2 regions of the Heliorestis convoluta genome follow, and region 2 is predicted to be linked to the other one. Evidence: riboswitches for the same ligand, from Rfam matches in the RefSeq annotation. Region 2 holds a riboswitch; the other holds the start of a gene.
What was found. A riboswitch is a leader RNA that binds a small molecule or an ion and turns the genes downstream of it on or off. The one in region 2 is predicted to bind S-adenosylmethionine.
Positions count from the first base shown of each region.

Region 1: it holds a riboswitch for S-adenosylmethionine, as region 2 does, so the genes downstream of both, FTV88_RS13910 (trans-sulfuration enzyme family protein) here and FTV88_RS02220 (homocysteine synthase) in region 2, are expected to answer to the same signal.

Region 1 is NZ_CP045875.1:2,905,514-2,916,632, reverse strand. Features, by position in the region: gene FTV88_RS13925 (methyl-accepting chemotaxis protein) at 1-573, shown strand, start outside; gene FTV88_RS13920 (hypothetical protein) at 620-832, shown strand; gene cysK (cysteine synthase A) at 945-1,874, opposite strand; SAM riboswitch class I at 2,122-2,224, shown strand; gene FTV88_RS13910 (trans-sulfuration enzyme family protein) at 2,299-3,429, shown strand; gene FTV88_RS13905 (trans-sulfuration enzyme family protein) at 3,475-4,620, shown strand; gene FTV88_RS13900 (sulfate ABC transporter substrate-binding protein) at 4,752-5,825, shown strand; gene cysT (sulfate ABC transporter permease subunit CysT) at 5,834-6,661, shown strand; gene FTV88_RS13890 (sulfate ABC transporter permease) at 6,661-7,461, shown strand; gene FTV88_RS13885 (ABC transporter ATP-binding protein) at 7,458-8,561, shown strand; gene FTV88_RS13880 (YgaP-like transmembrane domain) at 8,565-8,789, opposite strand; gene rpsR (30S ribosomal protein S18) at 8,941-9,204, opposite strand; gene rpsF (30S ribosomal protein S6) at 9,254-9,553, opposite strand; gene FTV88_RS13865 (cation transporter) at 9,677-9,886, opposite strand; gene FTV88_RS13860 (ATP-binding protein) at 10,212-10,685, shown strand; gene FTV88_RS13855 (chemotaxis protein CheW) at 10,685-11,119, shown strand, end outside.
Region 2 is NZ_CP045875.1:493,481-504,599, forward strand. Features, by position in the region: gene FTV88_RS02200 (DNA polymerase III subunit alpha) at 1-3,194, opposite strand, end outside; gene FTV88_RS02205 (S8 family peptidase) at 3,242-4,396, opposite strand; gene FTV88_RS02210 (AMP-binding protein) at 4,566-6,239, opposite strand; gene metX (homoserine O-acetyltransferase MetX) at 6,517-7,692, opposite strand; gene FTV88_RS02220 (homocysteine synthase) at 7,703-8,989, opposite strand; SAM riboswitch class I at 9,069-9,176, opposite strand; gene FTV88_RS02225 (methyl-accepting chemotaxis protein) at 9,309-10,973, opposite strand.

The DNA.
Region 1 (11,119 bases), 810 kb from region 2:
ATGATCACAGAAACCATTACCAACATTGCAGGACAAACGAACTTGTTGGCGCTGAATGCAGCCATTGAAGCAGCACGAGCCGGTGAAGAAGGACGAGGCTTTGCAGTTGTTGCGGAAGAGATTCGCAAGCTTGCAGAACAATCCAGTCGAGGCGCAGAAGACGTGGCAGCGCTGGTAAAAAAAGTAGAGCAAAACACAAAAGCTGCTGTAGAAGCGACGCAAGAAAGCCGTGATGAAGTAGAGCAAGGGGTTGTTGTCGTTCGAAAAGCTGGAGAGGCACTACAACAGATTTTAATCACTGTTAAAGAAGCGGAAACAGCAGTGCAAGATATTGTAGATCTAACAGCAGAAGAAGTGGCAAGCTCCGATAAGATAGTTTCTCTAATTCACTCTGTGGCGACTTCCATCGAAGAAACATTCAAGAAAGCGCAATATGTAGCCTCCTCTGCTGAAGAGACTTCTGCTGCCATGGAGACCATCTCAGCCGCTACAGAAGAAGCTAGTGCGATGGCCATGGAATTAAAAGCAGTGACAGAAAGCTTTAAAGTTAAGAAAGACAATAAAGAAGCATGAGCCACCTTTTCTTCGGAAAAAGTAAAAAAGAAAAGGAGGCGTTATAATGAATCATCAACACCAAAAAGGCGAGAATGGCTATCACAACCAGGCAGAACAAAGTGACAAAAAGAAAGACCAGCCTTTGCAAAATCATGAACTAACCAATTTACCATCAGCCGTTGACCCCGATAGTTTACAAGGAATTCCATCTGACCCTGGTATGGCTACGATTGAAGAGCATGATACATTACCAGAAATCTCGAAAGATCCCCGCTAACGCACGATGTACCTGAGCAATTTCTAATAGGATGACAAAAAAAGAAAGAGTTCGCCCCGCAAATCCAATGATTTGGTGAGGGTGAACTCTTTCTTATCTTTACGTAAAACACTTACGCTTCTGTAAACAGTACAGTGCTCAAGTAGCGTTCGCCCGTGTCAGGAAGGACAGCGACGATGCGCTTCCCAGCATTTTCAGGACGCTTGGCTATCTGGAGAGCTGCATAAGCAATAGCACCTGCGGAAATGCCTACGAGCAAGCCTTCTTCTTTGGCCAGTCTACGACTTGTAATCAGAGCATGATCGTCTAAGACCGTAATGATTTCATCGACTACATCAAGGTTGAGTACAGGAGGGACAAAGCCAGCTCCAATACCTTGGATTTTGTGAGGGCCTGGTTTTCCACCGGAGAGTACTGGAGAAGCTGCAGGTTCTACAGCAACTACTTTTATGTTGCTGTTATATTTTTTCAGTGTCTTACCAGCGCCTGTGACGGTACCACCCGTACCAACACCAGCAACAAAAATATCGATGTTTCCTTCTGTATCTTTCCAGATTTCTTCACCGGTTGTTACTTCATGAATGGCTGGGTTAGAAGAGTTGGCAAACTGTTGTAGCAAGACTGCATTTTCAATGGTCTCGGTCAATTCTTCTGCTTTACGCACAGCGCCTTTCATGCCTTCGGCACCAGGTGTTAGTACGAGTTCAGCGCCGTAGGCACTCAACAAGTTTCTTCTTTCTACGCTCATTGTTTCTGGCATTGTGAGGATAAGCTTATAGCCTTTGACGGCAGAAATCATAGCCAAAGCAATGCCCGTATTGCCACTTGTTGGCTCAATGATGACGGAACCTTCTTTGAGCAATCCTTTTTGCTCGGCATCTACAATCATATTCAATCCGATACGATCTTTCACACTGCCACCAGGATTGAATGATTCTAACTTAGCGATGACTTCTACATTGTCAGCCTCTACAATGCGATTCAACTGCACCATCGGGGTTTTTCCAATTAGCTCACTGACGTTATTTGCTATCAAAGCCATAACAAAGTCACTCCTTATGCTTTTAATCCCAACTAATCATATCGGATATTAACGATATCTCTTGAGTTCATGATACTGGTAATAGAGTGCTTTGTCAATACATGCTTTTGACAATTTATTGCTAACTCGCCATGCTCCCACCACAAAGTAACAATTAAACATTTTAATGTAACCGCCATGCCCGTGCAAAAAAGTCTTGACCTTTTAAGAATTAGCGCTTACTCTAATATCTGGAACTGCATATGGTCTCTTATCAAGAGTGGCGGAGGGACAGGCCCTGTGAAGCCCGGCAACCGGCAGAAATACTGCAAGGTGCTACATCCTGCGGGGATCACCCTGGAAGATAAGATCGCAAGCAAGACAAGGTCTTCTCTTCAACAGGGAAGACTTTTTTTAATGTAACACAAGAAGGAGGATGCGGTACATGCGCATAGAGACTTTACTAGCTCAACTAGGGAATGGAAAAGATCATACTGGTGCTGTAAGTTACCCGATTTATCCCTCTGCCACCTTCCGCCATCCTGCTTTAGGGGAAAGCACAGGTTATGACTATAGCCGTTCTGGCAATCCGACAAGACAAGTCTTAGAAGAAGCAATTGCTCAACTAGAGAAAGGGAAAAGGGGACTTGCGTTTTCTTCAGGTATGGCTGCCATTGCCAACTGCTTGTCTATCTTTGCGCCAGGTGATCACATCATTTTTTGTCAAGATTTATACGGTGGGACCTATCGATTGATGGAACAAATCTACAAGCCTCTAGGCCTTACAGCTACCTACGTTGACACTCGCTGGAGCCACAAAATTGCTGACGCCGTTACAGAAAAGACAAAAGCCATTTTCGTAGAGACGCCTACGAATCCGACAATGCATATTACCGATCTGCGAGCACTTAACAAGTTGTGTCAGGAGCATTCCTTGCTTCTTATAGTAGATAACACGTTTATGAGTCCTTATCTGCAGCAACCCATTGAGTTAGGAGCCCATATTGTTGTGCACAGTGGAACCAAATACCTAGGAGGGCACAACGATGTGGTAGCAGGCCTTGTTGTTGCAGCAACGGAAGAACTCGGTGAAAAGCTGTACTTTATGCAAAATGCCATTGGTGCTGTCTTAGGCCCCTTCGATGCATGGCTCTTGCTTCGAGGCATGAAAAGCTTGGCCTTGAGAATGGAACAAAGTCAGACCAGTGCACAAAAAATCGCCCAGTGGTTACAAGAGCACAAGGCAGTTGAGCAAGTCTATTACCTAGGATTGCCTGGTCATCCTGGTAGAGACGTTCATTTTGAACAAGCACGTGGCGCAGGCGCCATGGTTTCTTTTGCCGTTCGCGAAGAAAAAAAAGTCGAAGAAGTGTTATCTCGCGTTCAACTGATTTCTTTTGCTGAGAGTTTAGGTGGTGTGGAATCGCTGATCACCTTTCCGGCTCGCCAAACCCATGCTGACATTCCAGAAGAATTGCGACAACAAACAGGTGTTACATCGACGCTCTTGCGACTTTCCGTAGGTATTGAGAATGTAGATGACCTGATCGCCGATCTGGAGGAAGCTCTAGGCTAATTAATTCAAAGTGGGATAGCTAGAATAGAGGAAGGACAGAGAAAAATGAAAAAAGCAACGCAAGTGATTCACACCGGTGTAGAACCGGAAAAACATACAGGTGCATCGAGTGTGCCAATTTTCATGGCTTCTACCTTTCACCAGAAGGATATTGATGAAATCCCGCCTTATGAATATTCTCGTTCTGGCAATCCCACCAGAGAAGCCGTGGAAATATCCCTTGCTACGCTAGAAGGTGGAACAAGGGGCTTTGCTTTAGCTTCTGGGATGGCAGCCATGACGACTGCGATGGCCCTCTTTGGCGCCGGCGATCATGTAATTGCTTCCCGTGACATTTACGGCGGCACCTATCGCCTTCTTTCTAAAGTTTGGCCTCACTTTGGTGTGGAGACAACCTTTGTAGATGCCACAGACGTAGAGGCGATTGCCAAAGCGGCTCGCCCCAACACAAAAGGCTTGATTCTAGAATCGCCTTCTAACCCTACGATGGCGATTACCGATATAGCAGGCGCTGTTGCTCTGGCCAAAGAAAGAAAATGGCGTACTATCATTGACAATACCTTTATGACGCCCTATCTGCAACAGCCCCTTAATCTGGGCGTCGACGTGGTTGTACACAGTGCCACGAAGTTTTTAGGTGGACATAGTGATCTTGTTGCCGGTGCCATTGTTGTCAAAGATGAAAAGCTAGGAAAAGCAATTTCTTTTTATCAAAACGCCTTTGGCGCCATCCTTAGTCCTCATGATAGCTGGCTCTTGCTCAGAGGCTTAAAAACGCTAGCAGTTCGCATGGAAGCTTCTCAAAAAGGAGCAGAAATCGTTGCTCGTTATCTGGAAGGACACAAACAAATCGAACAAGTCTACTATCCAGGTCTAGAAAGTCATAAAGGCTATGAGTTACAACAAAAGCAAGCAGCTGGGCCAGGCGCTGTGCTATCCTTTGATCTAGGCAGCCGAGAGAGAGTCAAACAGTTTCTTAGCCAGGTAAAATTGCCGCTCGTTGCTGTAAGCCTAGGCGGCGTCGAGTCGATTCTGTCTTATCCCACGACCATGTCGCATGGTGCTATGGAGCCGGAAGAACGAATCAAAAGAGGTATTGGACCTGGACTCTTGAGGCTCTCTGTAGGTTTAGAGGACCCCCAGGATCTAATCGATGACTTAGAACAAGCCTTACAAAGACTAGATAGATAAGAAAAAATAAAATCCATATAAGATATAAAGAACCCCCCGATGTTCTTCAACATACTATGAAGACCAATACGGGGGTTTTTTCTTTGCCTTCCACAGATAGATAGATAGATAGATAGCGAGGTGAGAATAGATTGAAAGAAAAAAATAAAAGTTTAATAAAAAAACTAATTTATTGCGTGATCTTTTTTTTTACCCTTGCCTTGGTCGCTACGGCTTGTTCGATAGAAAGTAAAAACGTTAACAGAAAAGAAAAACCGAATGAAGTAGTTCTAACCTTATCAGCCTACTCTGTTGTAAAAGAAGCATTAGAAGGCGAAGTAATTCCTGCTTTTCAAAAATACTGGTTGGAGGAAAAAGGTGAGCAAGTAACCATTCGACAATCCTATGGTCCTTCGGGAGCCCAGGCGCGAGCCATCGTAGGCGGCTTACGAGCCGATATTGCTTTTCTTGCACTGGAAAATGATATGAATTTGATTGCTGAAAAAGGCTTGATCACAGAGCCTTGGAAAGAGAGAAACTATGGCGGCATGGTAACACATTCACTCGTTGCCATTGGCGTACGACCTGGTAATCCCATGGGAATCCAAGATTGGTCTGACTTAACGCAAGAAGGCATTGAAGTCATCTATCCCAGTCCTAGAACGTCTGGTGGCGCCATGTGGATCATTAATGCCATATACGGCTCTGCGCTCATCGAAAGCGAAACAGCAACAGGGGAGCCAGATTCGCAAAAAGCGCTACAACGTCTTCAAGCGATTCAAGAAAGAGTACGTGTTATGGACAAAAGCGCTCGAGAATCGATGACAACGTTTGAACAGGGGCTCGGTCACCTCATCGTCACCTATGAAAATGAACTCTTGCTGCGCAATCGTGAAGAAAAACTGTATGACATCGTCTATCCAAAAGCAACAATTCGAATTGAAAATCCGATTGCAATTATAGATAAAAACGTAGATAGAAAAGGAAACAGAGAAGTTGCCGAAGCATTTTTGGATTATTTATGGAGTGAAGAAGCGCAACAAATCCTTGCTACCTATGGCTTCCGACCGGTACATGAAGAAGTGATAAAGGCAAGAAAAGACCAATATGTAGAACCGGAGTTGCTCTTTTCCATAGACTATCTTGGTGGTTGGGATGAAGTAAGAAAGAATCTTTTTGGACCACATGGCGCTTGGACCCAAATTATTGAAAGCAAGGGGAGGTGAAAGGGGACTTGAATCGATTGCAGACTGGAACAAACTACAATTTAACGGCTCTAGCATTGCGTAGCATTCTATTTGGCTACCTTTTACTGTTGATTGTGCTCCCTCTGAGTCATATTTTTGCCGAAGCTTTCCGAGAAGGATGGGCTGGATTCTGGCACTCAATTAATAAGCCCGATGCTACCTTTACGTTGTTGTTTACCTTTTTCTTAGCTCTCTTTACAGCGATTGTTAACGCGATTGCAGGTACTTTTGCCGCCTATGTGCTCGTTCGTTATCCTGTAAAAGGAAAAACAATTCTTAATTCTCTCGTCGATCTCCCTTTTGCCATACCTACAGCTGTCAGTGGTTTAATGCTTTTAATTCTTTATGGTCCACAAAGTCCCATTGGATCTTGGCTTTCCGAACGGGGCATTGACATTATCTATGCTGTTCCGGGCATTCTCCTGGCAATGATTTTTGTCACCTTTCCCTTTTCTATCCGAGCTGTGCAACCCCTTTTAATGGAAATGGGCAAGGATAAAGAAGAAGTGGCTCATACCCTCGGCGCAAGTCGATGGCAAACTTTTCGGAAAATTACGTTGCCTTCGCTCTGGCCGGGTATTGCTTCAGGATTTTCATTAACCTTTTCTCGCGCTTTGGCGGAATTCGGATCGATTGTTATTGTGGCTGGTAACATTCCCTTGCAAACACAAGTCGCTTCCGTGTACATCTACGGAGAAGTAGAAAGCTTTAATCTGCTAGGCGCTTCGGCTGTATCTGTTGTTTTGCTCTTCTTTTCTTTTAGCTTGCTTTATCTTCAAAGCCGCTGGTTTGCTGGAAAAGGTAGGGACGGCTGATGAAAAAAAACAGAATTTTCGCCGGTCTTTTGTATGTCTGGTTTACCCTTTTTTTAATTGCTCCTGTAGGTGCTTTGGTCGTAGGAACAGTTGGTTATGGGCTCGATAGTTTCTGGCATGAAATAACAAGACCGGAAGCCATTCATGCATTGAAGTTAACTTTTATTATTACCGTAATTGTTCTTTGTATTAATACCCTTTTAGGGCTACTGACGGCCTATGTCATGACAAGACAAAAGTTTTGGGGTCAGAATTTTATTAACGGCTTGGTGGACCTTCCCTTTGCCGTATCTCCAGTCATTGCAGGCTTAATGATCTTATTGCTCTATGGACCACAGGGTATAATTGGAATGTTTTTCAGCGAAATGACCTTTTCCATTATCTTTGCCTTACCGGGTATGATCATTGCTACACTTTTTATTACCTATCCCTTTATGGTGCGCGAAGTAATGCCTTTATTACAAGAAATGGGTAAAAGTCAAGAAGAAGTGGCCTACACACTCGGCGCCTCACGATGGATGACTTTCTGGAAAGTAACTTTACCGTCAATCAAGTGGGGCGTTTTATATGGCATGGTTTTAACAATCGCCCGTTCTTTGGGAGAATTTGGAGCAGTGCTGGTCGTTTCTGGCAATATCATTATGGCCACGCAATCGGCAACACTGTATGTGTACCAGGCCGCTACGGACTTTAATATGGCAGCTGCTTTTGCTGTATCTTTGGTGCTAGCAGGCACTTCTTTTGTGATATTGATTTTTCTTGAATTATTAAAGCGCAAGAAGGGAGTGATAGAGTCATGAGTATTGTAGTCAAAAACGTAGTCAAAAAATTTCCAGGTGGAACGGAAGTCCTCAAAGACCTATCTTTTCAACTGGAAGAAGAAGAAATGACAGCTTTATTAGGTCCTAGCGGCAGTGGAAAAACGACCTTATTGCGAATTATTGCAGGACTAGAACAACCCTGTGCAGGAGAGATTCATATCATGGGGAAGCGAGTCGATCTCTTGCCACCGCAGCAACGAGGCATTGGCTTTGTCTTTCAGAACTATGCTCTTTTTCAACACATGACAGTCTATGATAACATTGCTTTTGGCCTCAAGATTAAGAAAAAAGATAAAGATACCATTCACGAAAAGGTCTTTATGTTTTTAGAGAAAATGGCTCTACAAGGCTTAGAGAATCGTTATCCCCATCAATTGTCAGGGGGACAACAACAACGAGTCGCTTTAGCAAGAGCACTTGCATCGGAGCCTAAGTTGCTTCTTTTAGACGAACCTTTTGCGGCCGTTGACGCCAAGCTGCGCAAAGAGTTACGGCAGTGGATCGTGAAGCTTCATGAAGAATTGAAGTTAACAAGTATTTTTGTAACGCACGATCAACAAGAAGCCTTAGAAGTGGCTGACAGAGTGGCTGTCTTTAACCTAGGGAAACTAGAGCAATTGGGGACACCAAGAGAAATTTACCATCGTCCTGCAACACCTTTTGTGGCGAGTTTTGTTGGTGATGTTAATTACTATCGAACGAAAGTAAAAAATGGCAATGCAGATCTTGGTGCCTTACAGATTCGAGCTTACAGGCTGATAGAAGGCAGCGACGTTGAAGTAGTAATCCGCCCAGAAGATGTCCGTATAGAACCTTATCATGAGAAAGCCGATGTGAAAGCACAGGTACGCCAAACAACCTTTCTAGGTGACTTTTTCAAAGTAGAAATGGTCATAGCCGATCAACAAAGCATAATTGCCACAGTTCCAAAAGAACAGGGCTGGGTGATCCAGCCCCAAGATTGGGTGTCGGTAAAAATCATCTCAAGCAAACTCTTTACAAAAGAGCGAACACCAGCCTTAACTTTGCTTCAGAAACGAAAAGACATTGAAGATCTCGGTCAAGCAGCACAAGCATAACAATTACTTCAAGGCTGCTTTTAGGCTAGAATAACCCAGAAGATCATAGACAAAGCAGTAGCCTAAAAGGCCTTGGATCATTTGCCAGAGTCCAAGCGATGCAATCAGAGTTTGCGTGATTGGAGCAGACACAGGGAAGAGGAAGGCTAACAGCAACAACTGAGCACCCAGAAAAAGGCGAATCAAGCGATCGATTTGACCCACATTGGGTTTAAACTGCAATTGCATGTTGACACCACTCCTTTCTCTGCGACCTTTTTATCTAAGAGTGTGCCCCTTTGAGTGGTCATGATGTTACAAAATAAAAAGCAAAAAAAACAAAAAAAAGGCACTGCAGAGAATCTATCTCTACAGTGCCTTTTTTTCAACGGCGAACTTATTACTCGTTCGTCGTAAAAGGTAACAAAGCAACGTGGCGGGAACGCTTAATCGCTTGTGTTAACTGGCGTTGATGCTTGGCGCAGCAACCGGAAACACGACGAGGTAAAATTTTACCTCGCTCCGTAATATACTTACGCAGCTTGCCCACTTCTTTGTAATCAACAGCGTCGATTTTATCGACACAGAAGAAGCAAATGCGGCGGCGAGGACGACGGCCTCTACGACCGCCTCTGCGCTCTGGCTTTTCACTTCGATCTTGCATGATAACCCTCCTTTACCCTTCAGTGTACAAGATGGTCTGTTGAACAGTGCTACTTCGCGTTCTTTTCTTCCATACGAATGACCAAGAAACGAACGATGTCATCAGAAATCTTCATAACACGCTCTAATTCTTGCGCCACAGCAGGTTCTCCTTTGAAGTAGACGAGAACATAGAAGGCTTCTTTGAGCTTGTTAATCTCATACTGAAGCCTGCGCTTGCCCCACTTGTCAACTTTGACGATCTCGCCACCCTCTTGGGCAATGAGGTTCGTAAACTTGTCCACTACAGCTTGAAAAGCTTCTTCTTCAAGATTGGGGCGAACTAAAATCATCGCTTCGTAATTCCGCAAACCAGGCACCTCCCTTCGGACAAATGGCCCTATCTCTACGGATAGAGCAGGGATTGATGGCTTTAAGCCACATTTTTATAATATAGCATTATAAAGTATTTTTAGCAAGCCTTTCTGCGCAAATTAATCAAGTACTTCGTATCCTTCCTCTTCAATCAACTCAATCAGTACTTCGGGTGCGGTCTTTTCAGCATCAAAGCGGATGGTCACGGTACCTTCTTCCAAAAAAACAGCAACCTCTTTAACACCTTCAACCTTTTGAAGAGCGCCTTCTACGGCAGCTTTACAATGACCACAAGACATACCTTCTACATGAAGCGTTAATTCTAACATTGAGAAACCTCCTAAAAAATATGATTAAATTGGGCAGCACAGCCATTTCGGCTGCTGCTGAAGGGAGCATAATGTAGGGTAACTATTAAGAAAAGGCAAAATATAAAAAGGATTTACTGTGTTAAATATCGAAATAATTGTATTATAAAAGTACAAGAGGATACTGCTCCAGATCCAGAGTATTACTTGATGAGGGGGGCAGAATGTTGAGCTCCAAAAGGAATCAAGGACGCTGCCTGTCTCATAGCTTAGATAGAACCTTCTTCCATTCTGTGGCAGGAGCCAGAGGTTCTAGCAACGAGGCGGGGAAAGCAGGAATGAAGCAATGATAGCAAGAAAAGAGCTTTATTTTGCCAGCAGTCGGTTTAATGTTGAAAAAATTGTCAACGAGGTTATCGAAGATATCAAAGATCTTCCTTGGGATAAGGGCGACCTAGACTTCATTAAGCTAGCTATGATCGAAGCATTGGTAAACGCCGTCGTTCATGGGAATAAAGAATGTTTGAATAAAAAAGTAAGACTGGCTTATGAAGTGAAAGAAGAGGCTTTACACCTAGAGATTTCTGACGAAGGCAAAGGTTTTTCTCCCAAAGAAGTGGGAGAACTGGATTTATTGAGTGAATCAGGTCGAGGTATTTTGCTTATCAATGCATCGATGGACGAAGTTTCCTATAACGAAAAAGGGACTACGATTTACATGACTAAGTATATACCACAAAAAGTTACTTTGCCATCCTATGACAAAAAAGCTCTATACGAGCAGAATCCGCTTTCCACTTCTGAGAGGAGGAAATCATAATGAGTCAAAGTAATAGTGAAACGACAGAAATACAACTCGTTGTCTTTAAGCTAGGCTCTGAGGAATATGGCGTTCCCATCACGCAGGTCCAAGAGATCAATCGACTGATGACGCCAACGAAAATACCACAAGCACCGCCCTTCGTAGAAGGTATTATCAATTTACGGGGAAAAATTATTCCGGTTATAGACTTGAAGAAGCGCTTTGGCTTAACCCTTGCCGATCATACGGCCAATACACGCATTATCGTGATTAACATTGGCGAGAACACCGTCGGCGTGATCGTAGATGCTGTTACAGAAGTTCTGCGCCTCTCTACAGCAGCCTTAGAGCCACCTCCACCGATGATTAGCTCCATTTCTGTTGACTACCTCAAAGGCGTAGGGAAGGTAGGCGAGCGTTTGCTCATATTGCTCGATCTCGATAAAATTTTA
Region 2 (11,119 bases):
TCTAAAATTATAATTCCTTCTTCAATTAATTGACTGCTATAGCGGTTATAGGTGCGTGGAAAGACCAATACTTCGATTGCACTAGCCCAGTCTTCTAAAGTAAAGTACGCCATCACCTCACCACGTTTGGTCGTTGTCCTGCGCAGTCCATGAATGGAGCCTCCTAGAATAACTCTCTTCTGATCCATTTCACGCTGAATCTGGGCAATCGCTAGAGAGGTTCTTCTTTCTATGTATGGACGCACTTCTTCTAAGGGATGTCCACTAAAGTAAAAGCCGAGCAATTCTTTTTCCATTGTTAAAAGATCGGCATGGGGAAACTCTGAGACAGCAGGCAAAGGAAAGTAGTCACTGGTTTTTTGGTCTTCTTCCATACTTTTTTCAGCGCCAAAGTCAAAAAGGTTCATCTGTCCTGAAGCCAGGTCTCGCTGACGAATCTCAGCCACTTCTAAAGATTTATCGAGTGCCATCAGCAAAGGCCTTCTTTGACCGAGTGAAGACATGGCGCCTGCTTTGATTAAACTTTCGAGAACTCTTCGATTTGCTTGTCTACAATCAACACGAATGCAAAAGTCAAGGAGGCTACGAAAAGGACCCTCTTTTTCTCGGGCGAGTAAAATGGCTTCGATAGCATTTTTGCCTACGTTTTTTACTGCAGCCAGACCAAAGCGGATTTGATCTTTTTGATTCTCTTCCCTTACTACAGTGAAATCTACTTCTGAAGCGTTTACATCAGGCGGCAATACTTTGATGTCTTTTTGTCGGCAGGCGTCAATATACTGCGCCACTTTCTCAGCACTATCAGCAGCACTTGTAAGCAAGGCAGCCATAAATTCAACGGGGTAATTGGCTTTTAAGTACGCTGTCTGGTAGGCAATCAAAGCATAGGCAGCAGAATGACTTTTGTTAAAACCATAGCCTGCAAAATATTCCATGAGGTCAAAGATTTGTCCTGCTGTCTCACTGGAGATGCTATTTCTTTCTGCTCCTTCGATAAATTGTCGACGCAATCCTGCAATAACTTCCGGTTTTTTCTTGCCCATGGCACGACGAAGCATATCGGCTTCTCCCAGTGTGAAGCCGGCAAGGTCACTCGCAATGCGCATTACTTGTTCTTGGTAGAGGATTACACCATAGGTATCTTGTAAAATCGGTTCTAAGGCTGGGTGAAGATATTCTACGGCTTTACGAAGATGTTTGCGAGCAATGAAGTCTTCAACCATGCCTGATTGCAGAGGACCAGGTCGATACAAGGCAACAAGGGCCACAATATCCTCAAAGTGTGTCGGCTTGAGTTCTTTGAGGATGGCTCTTAATCCTGCGCTTTCTAGCTGAAAGACACCTAGACTGTCGGCTCGCCCTAGTAAATGATAGGTCTTCTCGTCATCAAGAGGCAGTTTTTTGAGTTCGATATGATGGCCTCTGCTTTTGGCTATTTTCTTAACAACATCACCAAGTAAAGTTAATGTTTTGAGACCAAGAATATCTACTTTTAATAAACCAATCTCTTCGACTTGATCTTTGGCAAACTGCGTAGTCGCTCCTTCTTCTGAACCTCTTTGTACAGGCAAGTAATCGACCAGTGGCGTCGGTGCTATAACGACGCCTGCAGCATGGGTAGAAGCATGTCGCGGCATACCTTCTAGTGCCTTCGCTGTCTCAATCAGCTTTTCCACAGCTTCATTTTGCTTTAGTTTTTGTAGCTCTGGGCTAATCTGCAAAGCTTTTTCAATGGTCATGCCCAATTCAGCAGGGATGGCTTTGGCCACTTTGTCGACTTCAGAAAGAGGTAGGTTCAGAACTCGACCTACATCACGAATGGCTGCTCGAGCTGCCATCGTTCCAAAGGTAATGATTTGTGCTACTCGCTCCGTACCATACTTTTGAACGACATATTCGATGACTTCGCCACGCCGTTCGAAGTCAAAATCAATGTCAATATCAGGCATGGATACTCGTTCTGGGTTAAGAAACCGTTCGAAGAGTAAATTGTAAGCCAGGGGATCTATGTCTGTAATAGCAAGAACGTAAGAGACGAGGCTGCCTGCAGCAGAACCACGGCCTGGTCCAACGAGAATGTTATTTTGACGCGAAAAGTTGCAAAAGTCTTGAACAATTAAGAAGTAGCCTGCAAAACCCATGCGACAAATGGTCTGTAGTTCAAAAGCCAGTCGTTCTTCATAGCCTTTTTTTCCTTCTAGGTCACGCCATATCATACCTTTTCGGCACAGGAAGAAAAGATATTTCTCTGTTTCTTCCCAGGGTAGTTCAGGCCAAGGTACTGCTTCATTTTGTCTTTTCCATTGTGTAAACTGTGGGTCTTGGGGAATCGGAAAAGGTGGTAAATGGTTGACGCCAAAGGTAAAGTCTACATTGCAAGCTTCGGCGATGACAATGCTGTTGCGTAAGGCTTCAGGATAGTCGCCAAAAAGATAGGCCATCTCTTGAGCACTTTTAAGATAAAATTCTTCTCCGTGAAACCGCATCCGTTCACTGTCTTGCAGTGTTTTGCCCATCTGTACACACATAAGTACATCTTGAAGATAAGCATCTTTGCGCTCTACATAATGCACATCATTCGTTGCTACCAGTCCAAGCTCAAAACTTTTTGCGAGCTGGATCAGTTGACGGTTCACCTTTTTTTGTTCCGGTAAGCCATGATCTTGTATTTCTATATAATAGTTGTCTTTTCCAAAAATCTGACTGTATAAGGCGACCCGTTCTTGTGCCTGCTTTTCTTGATCTCGTAGCAACAGGGACGGTACTTCACCAGCGAGACAAGCACTTAAAGCAATGAGGCCCTGGCTATACTGGGCGAGCAGTTCATGATCCACTCTTGGTTTATAGTAAAAACCTTCTAGGTGTGCTTTTGATACAAGGGTTGTTAAGTTCCGATAGCCTTGTTGATCTTTGGCCAACAAAACAAGATGGTGCTGTTCTCCATCTTTTTGTACTTCCCGATCTTTTCGATTTCTTGCGGCAACGTAAACTTCGCAACCGATAATCGGTTTGATCCCTTTCGCTTTCGCTTTTTTATAAAAATCGATGACACCATACATAACACCGTGGTCCGTAATAGCTAGAGCAGGCATCGCCAAGTCAACGGCTCGATCAACAAGCTTATTGATTCGAGCCGCACCATCTAAAAGACTATATTCTGTATGCGTATGCAAGTGTACGAAAGGCTGAGGCAAGAGGAGTCACCACCCATCTAGTTACCTTGTAAGAAATCTTAAATTGGCTATATCTTTTTCTTCATGTTCCAGCCTGGTTCCTGCTTTATATTTTTTCTTCCTTGTAGAAAGCTGTCGAATTGTTGAGCCGCTTTCAGAGCTTCTCTTTTGTCGATAAAGTATCCCAGTTCTACACTATATCCTCTCTGTTCTTGCCAGCCAATTCTTCTTTTATGGCCTTTTACCATTACCTGAACAGCTTCTGGTAATAGAAATTCTTGAGACTCTTTCTTTCCCTCTGATTGCAACCCTACTTTTAAGTCGAGAAGACCAGCACCAACTTGTCGCGGTGGTGCATTAAGGCTACGGGTGTTGCGTAAAAGATGGGCAAATATTTCTGACTCTGTTAGCCTTCGGCCCAGTCTTCGTTCTTCTAAAGAAGTTAGCAAAGCTGCGGCACCGGCAACGTGTGGTGAAGCCATAGAAGTTCCTCGCAAAGAAGCATACCGTCGTCCCAACCAGCAGCTTAAGATATCAACACCGGGTGCCACTAGATCAATGGCATCGTTGGAATTGGAAAAAGGAGCTACTTTTTCATTCATATCAACAGCACCAACACAGACGGCTTCTGGAAAAGCGGCCGGATAGGACCGTTCAATTGTATTAGGATTGCCATCTCCTTCATTTCCAGCAGCACAGACAACTAAGATATTTTTATCTACGGCTTTACGAATGGCTTCGTGAAATTCTTTATTGTATTTGGAAGTGCCGAGGCTAATATTGACGATTCGAACTTTTTCCCCTTCCGGTCCTTCCCAGTTAGAAATCCACTCCAGCCCTTTGATCACACTTTTTACGCTGCCTTCTCCTTTTTTATCTAGCACTTTGCCGATAAGAAGTCTTACATCGGGTGCTACGCCAACGAGGCCTTTGCCTGCCGTGGCAGCAGCTACAATTCCGGCTACATGGGTACCATGGCCATTGTCATCTTCAAAATTCTCTGGTTTTCCATCTGTAAAATTCTTACCACCAATGATTCGCTTTCGCAAGTCAGGATGGTCTCGTTCAATGCCTGAGTCTAATAAGGCGATGACCATGCGATGTCCTTTGGTCCTCGGCCAGATTTCCGGTGCACCGATGAGTTTGATGTTAGGTGGTATGCTCGTTGGACTTTCTATATTTACTGAAAGGGTTTTAAACAGGGGGATTCTAAAATTCTGCATGCTTTACTCCCTTTCCTTTCCTTCTTTGTTACCTTTTTTCGTCGCTTTGTAATGCCTATTCTATTCCACCTTTTTCCACAAGGTGACCTTAAAGATAGTTTTTTTACAAAAATCTCTCCAAAGAATAAAAAAAGAGAACCTAGCGTTTGCTGGTTCCCTTCATTGTGATTTATGCTGTTTCGATGTTCGCTGCTTCTTCTAGACCCAATTCTTTGATGAAAGTTTCTTTGAGTTTGAATTTTTGAATCTTACCAGAAGCGGTCATGGGGTAGTTGTCTACAAAGCGAATGTAGCGTGGGATTTTATGGCGTGATATTTTACCTTGGCAATATTGACGGATTTCTTCTTCTGAAGCTTCGTCACCCTTTTTGAGAATGATGCAGGCCAAGACTTCTTCACCGTATTTCGGATCAGGGACGCCCACGATTTGGACATCTCGTACTTTAGGGTGGCTGTAGAAGAATTCTTCAATTTCTCGAGGGTAGATATTTTCTCCACCTCGGATGATCATGTCCTTGGAACGGCCTGTGATTTTGCAGTAGCCTTGTTCATCCATAATGGCCAAGTCTCCCGTGTGAAGCCATTGGTCTTCGTCGATGGCTCTGGCCGTCGCTTCTTCGTTTTTGTAATAGCCAATCATGGTGCCGAAACCGCGAGCGCAAAGTTCACCTTGCACGCCTCTTGGTACTTCTTCGCCTGTTGTTGGGTCTACGATTTTTACTTCTACACCAGGCAAAGCTTTGCCGACAGTAGAAACACGACGTTCTAAACTATCGTAAGGTGTTGTTTGCGTTATGACGGGTGAGAATTCTGTCTGTCCATAGGCGATAGTAATTTCTTTGGCACCCATTTTATGCACGACTTTTTTCATAACTTCAATAGGACAAGGCGAGCCCGCCATAATGCCAGTGCGCAGGGAGGTAAGGTCAAACTGTTCAAAGTCTGGATGTTCTAGTTCTGCGATAAACATCGTGGGGACGCCATAGAGAACAGTACAGCGTTCTTTTTCTACAGCTTCTAGTACTTCTCGTGGACCAAATGTTTCGAGGGGAACCATGGTTGCACCTTTGACAACAGAGGCTAGAGAACTCATCACACAACCGAAGCAATGGAATAAAGGAACGGGGAAACAGAGTCGTTCATTGTCGCCCCAGTTTTGTGCTTCTGCCACTTTTTTGGCGTTGTTAATGATGTTAAAGTGACTAAGCATGACACCTTTGGGAAAACCTGTTGTTCCCGATGTATATTGCATATTGATTGCATCATCATAGTGCAATGATTTTTGTCGCGCTGCTAGCTCTTCATCGGAAATGCTTTTGCCCATCTCAATGAGATCATTCCAGCTAAACATACCAGGGTGTTTCTGCGTTGCATCTTTGCCAATAAAGATTATATTTTTAAGTAATGGAAGGCTAGACTGGGTTTTTCCAGGCTCTGTTTCTTCTAGATTCGGACAAAGTTCTTTGATGATTTCTACATAATTATTGTCTCGATATCCTTCAATCATGAGCAATGTAGTACTATCGGACTGGCGCAATAAATATTCCAGTTCGTAAGAACGATAGTTTGTGTTCACTGTTACAAGAACGGCTCCCATTTTGGCACTTCCAAACTGTGTGTAGAGCCACTCTGGATAGTTCGTTGCCCATATGGCAATATGGTCACCTTTTTGTACACCTAAAGCCATCAAGCCTTTGGCTACTTCATTGGCTTTCTCTTGAAACTGTCGATATGTGAGACGAAGATTCCTCTCATCAGTATATATAAGCGCTTCTTTATCTGGGTTGAGGGCCGTCCTTTGATCCAGTAGATCACCAATTGTCACCTTTAATGGTTCTGTCACTATAATTCATTCCTCCCTACAATACTATAACGATATCTCGTGAACTCTCATCTAAGTCACGAGATTGAAGATGAAGTCACCTGATTGGAGAAAAACTCAACTGGTCGATTTTGTCTATGAGGATTTTTTTATTCTAGAAATCACGTCAAATTCCTTGTGTAAGGCAAGAAGTTTCGACAAATATTCAACAAAAAAAAGACAGCCTTTGTGCAAAGGCTGTGCAAATAACAATGGTTTCACTTATAAGGAGTCTTTTGATTGAGTCAATTGCAAAAGGTTACAAACCTCTGCTCTCAGCAAGTTCAAAAATAAAGTCCCTAATAATTGGACTCATCTGATCAAATTCAATCAAAAAAGCATCATGACCATGAGGACTTTTTAGTTCTTTGTACTCCACATCTTTTCGCTTCTTCTCCATTAAATGTGCCATTTCAATCATGTAGGAAGGTGGGTAGAGCCAGTCAGAGTCAATGCCAACGAATAGAGTTTTTGCTTTGATACGTCCGAGTGCTTTGGCCAAGCCACCTCTGCGACGACCTATATCATGTAAATCCATGGCTTTACAAAGGTACAAATAACTGTTAGCGTCAAAACGCTTGACCAACTTATCGCCCTGGTAGTGTAGATAGCTTTCTATCTCAAAACGACTATCAAAGCGAAAGTATTCATCAGGGTGTGTGTGAACCATTCTTCTGCCAAAACGAAGATTGAACAGCTCATCGCTTCGATAGGTAATCATTCCGAGCATCCGTGCAATGGAAAGTCCCTGCGCGGGTCCCACTTCTGGATAGTAGTTACCTTGGTTCCAGGTGGGATCTAACATAATTGATTGCCGCATTACTTCATTAAAAGCAATGCCCATGGCAGTCATACGACCTGCTGTAGCAATGGGTAAAATCCCGTCTATCTGATCAGGATAGGTTACAGCCCATTCAAGCACTTGCATACCACCCATAGAACCACCGATGACACAGAGCAGTCGTTCTACACCCAAATGTTGCACGAGCGCTTTTTGGGCTCGAACCATGTCACGAATGGTAAAGACGGGAAAGTTCATCCCATAAGGCATCTCCGTTGCTGGATTGATACTACTTGGACCGGTCGTTCCTCGACAGCCACCTAGGACGTTTGAGCAGATGACAAAAAAGCGATTGGTATCGATTGTTTTGCCTGGTCCGATCATATCATCCCACCAGCCTGCCGCCTTGTCACTTTTATCATATTTGCCAGCAGCGTGCTGATCGCCTGTCAGTGCATGAGCCACTAATATAGCGTTGGATCGCCCTTCATTTAAGGTGCCGTAGGTTTCGTAGGCTAGGGTGATCGGGCCTAGTCGGTGTCCTGATTCCAGCACCATTTCTTCAGGAGAGATCGCAAAGGTAAAGTGTTCAGTTTTCGTGATCAGCTCCCGCGCTGAACTGGCTACGGAAAACCGCGAGGCCCCTTGATACATTGTTTTCCTCCTATTTATCAAGCTTTAAAGCTTGATCCAGATCTTCAATTAAATCTTGTCCGTCTTCTAAACCGACAGAAAGCCTTACGAGATCAGGCGTAACGCCAGTATCACGTTGTGCTTCTTCTGTAAGCTGACTGTGTGTCGTAGAAGCGGGGTGAATGACCAGTGATTTCGCATCTCCCACATTGGCCAGATGAGAAAAGATTTGTAGACTGTCGATAAAGCGCTTTCCTGCTTCCAGTCCACCTTGAATGCCAAAAGCAAAAATGGCGCCTGCGCCTTTGGGCAAGTATTTATGGCTAAGATCATAAGAAGGGTGGCCTGGTAATTCGGGATAAGAGACCCAACTTACTTGATCATGTTCTGTTAAAAAAGTAACAATTTTTCGGGTATTGCTTACATGGCGGTCCATGCGCAGTGACAAGGTTTCAATGCCCTGTAGAAGCAAAAAGGCGTTAAAAGGACTGATGCACATGCCCATATCTCGGAGCAATTGCACCCGCGCTTTGATAATGTAAGCAGCTGGGCCAATGTCTTTGCTATAGACTAAACCATGGTAGCTGGGATCGGGGTTGGTAAATCCAGGGAAACGTTCGTTTTGGGCCCAGTCAAATTTGCCACCATCGACAATAATACCACCGATGGATGTGCCATGACCACCGAGAAATTTTGTAGCTGAATATACAACAATATCAGCACCAAAATCAAGAGGGCGGCAGAGATAAGGTGTAAGCAAGGTGTTATCTATAATCAAAGGAATGCCTGCACTGTGAGCCACAGCAGATACCTTTTCTATATCAAGAATGTCACCTTTGGGGTTGCCAATGGCTTCTGCAAAAAGAGCTTTTGTTTTCTCATTGATGGCTGAACGAAAGTTTTCGGGATCTGAAGGATCAACAAAGCGAACTACAATTCCATATTTGGGAAGTGTGTGTGCAAAGAGATTGTACGTTCCACCATAGAGGCTCGTGGAGGCTACGATTTCATCACCAGCACCAGCAATATTCATAATAGCTGTGGTAATGGCGGCCTGCCCAGAAGAAAGAGCAAGGGCTCCCACTCCACCATCTAGAGCAGCGAGTCGTTCCTCTAGCACACCAATGGTAGGGTTGGTTATGCGCGTATAGATATAACCAGGTTCTTTCAGGGCGAAAAGATTGGCAGCGTGCTCCGTATCGCGAAAAAGGTAGGATGTTGTTTGATAGATGGGCACAGCTCTCGATAACGTTTCCGAATCTGCTTTTTGTCCAGCATGTAAGGCCAGGGTGTCAAACCGGAATTGTTTCTCATTCATAAATCTAGCGTCTCCTTCCGCTCCAGTGAATTTTTATTGATAAAAAAAGCCCTTCGCAGACGAAGAGCTTTTATCCAATCTCTCATCTGTCAGGACTTTTCGATCCTGAAGGAATTGGCACCGTGATCACATCGAACTGGTTGCCGGGTTTCATCGGGCCCTTTCCCTCCACCTCTCTTGATGAGCTTTTATTTTGTTGAATACCTTCCCAATTGTAACGTAAATAGGATAGTGCGTCAATCTTTTCACGTTGTTAACGATTGCACTTACAAAAGTGAAAATTGAATTTTTCTAGCCTTTGTTGCAGAGGTTGAAAGTGCTATGGTTTGATTTTGAAACGTCGTATCATCCATAAAAGTTCACTACTTACATCACTTGTTTTTTCTGCAGAAGCAGCCAGCTCTTCACTCGCAGCCATTTGTTCTTGTAAGACGGTCGCAATATTGGTTGCATCGTCTGCAATATGGCCAGCCGTCTTATTGGCATGATTTATATTTTCCGTCACTTGCACTGCTTTATCCTGCAACTGCAATGCTTTTTCAAGATTGGATTGTAAGACTGTGCCAATGTTGTTCGAAGCCTGGTTCATTTTTACCATAATCTGGCTTACTTGATTCATCTTAGCACTACCCGATTCTACAACCTTGTGATTGAGGTTCATGGATTGGGCAGAGCGTTCAATCTGCTCGTTAATGTTTTTTAAGATAGTCATAATAGATTGACTGGACCGAGCTGATTCTTCGGCAAGCTTCCTCACTTCTTCTGCAACAACAGCAAAACCACGTCCTTGATCGCCTGCTCGAGCTGCTTCAATGGCTGCATTTAAGGCGAGCATCTGTGTCTGAGAAGACAAGTTGTTGATAACTTCTGTAATTTTCGTAATTTGAATGGCTTCCTTTTCTAAGTTGTTCATAATCAACAAAGTCTGCGTAACTGATTGTTGGATCTCTTCCATCTGCTTTTTGGCTTCTCCTACTTGAGTAAGGCCTTCGTCTGACGTTGCACTTACTTTTTCTCCTGTTTCAAAAGCTTTTTGAGCAGCCCTGGTTATGGCTTGTACCGTCTGATTCATGTCTGAAGTAATAAGTTGCGTATTGTTCAGTAAAGTCTGTTGATTATTCGTCTGCTGGGAAAGATCGTCAACACTTGTTGAGATCTGCTCCGTAGCCATAGCCACTTGACGACTGGCATTCGCTAAGAGTGTAGAAGTATCGTCTACCGATTGCGCCGAGCGATCGACCGTTTCTAAAATACTTTTCAGCCCAATCGATAATTTGTTCATCTCTAAAGCCAATTGCCCTAGTTCATCACGACTCTCTTCTTCTACTCTTCGAGTCATATCACCCTGATTAATCGCTTTAGAGGCTTGTTGTATAGCTTCTAAAGACTTTTGAACAGAGCTATAAAATAGAAAAGCAGTGATTAAAGAGGTTACCAAAAAAATTGACCACGTCACAATTCCAATCATAAATAGTTCCTGTACACCGGCCGCAATCATGGCAAACATGGTGCTTATACCAACAATCGCCGGCAGCGCTGCTGTCGTTAGAACTTTCTGAAAAATCCCTTTGTGACGGAAAGGCACACCGACACGTAGGGTATATGCTTTTTTCCCATTAATCATAACAGGGTGGCTGGCATCAATTAATACTTCACCAGTATTACGATAATACACTTGCTCAAGGGGCTTTAAGGATTCTACACCGGCTTTGCCAACGGCATCTAAAAAGGTCACGCCTTCCCGTAGCCGATTCGTATGTATGAGTGAACGACCTTGGGGGGAAACGAGCAAAATATACTCAAAATTTCCAAGACGACGATCAAAAATCTGACGAATCTGACTTTCTACTTCTGCTACCTCTTTCGTTTGTAACAGTGTTGCCATCTCTTGAGCCAGAGAAGCAGCCAGTTCTCGACAGGCGCTGGCTTCTGGCCTCTTAAGAAGGTCTTGGTCGTCCCGCTTGTTTTTCATTGCTATGACCATGAAACCAGCTCCTTTTCATTTTTTATGGATTCTATGTCCACTAATAATAATATATTATAGCAAAAATCTTTTGAACATTGTGTCATATTTTGTCGTACTTGAAATAATAAAACCGCCCTGGACTTCCTATCGTCACAAGGCGGTTT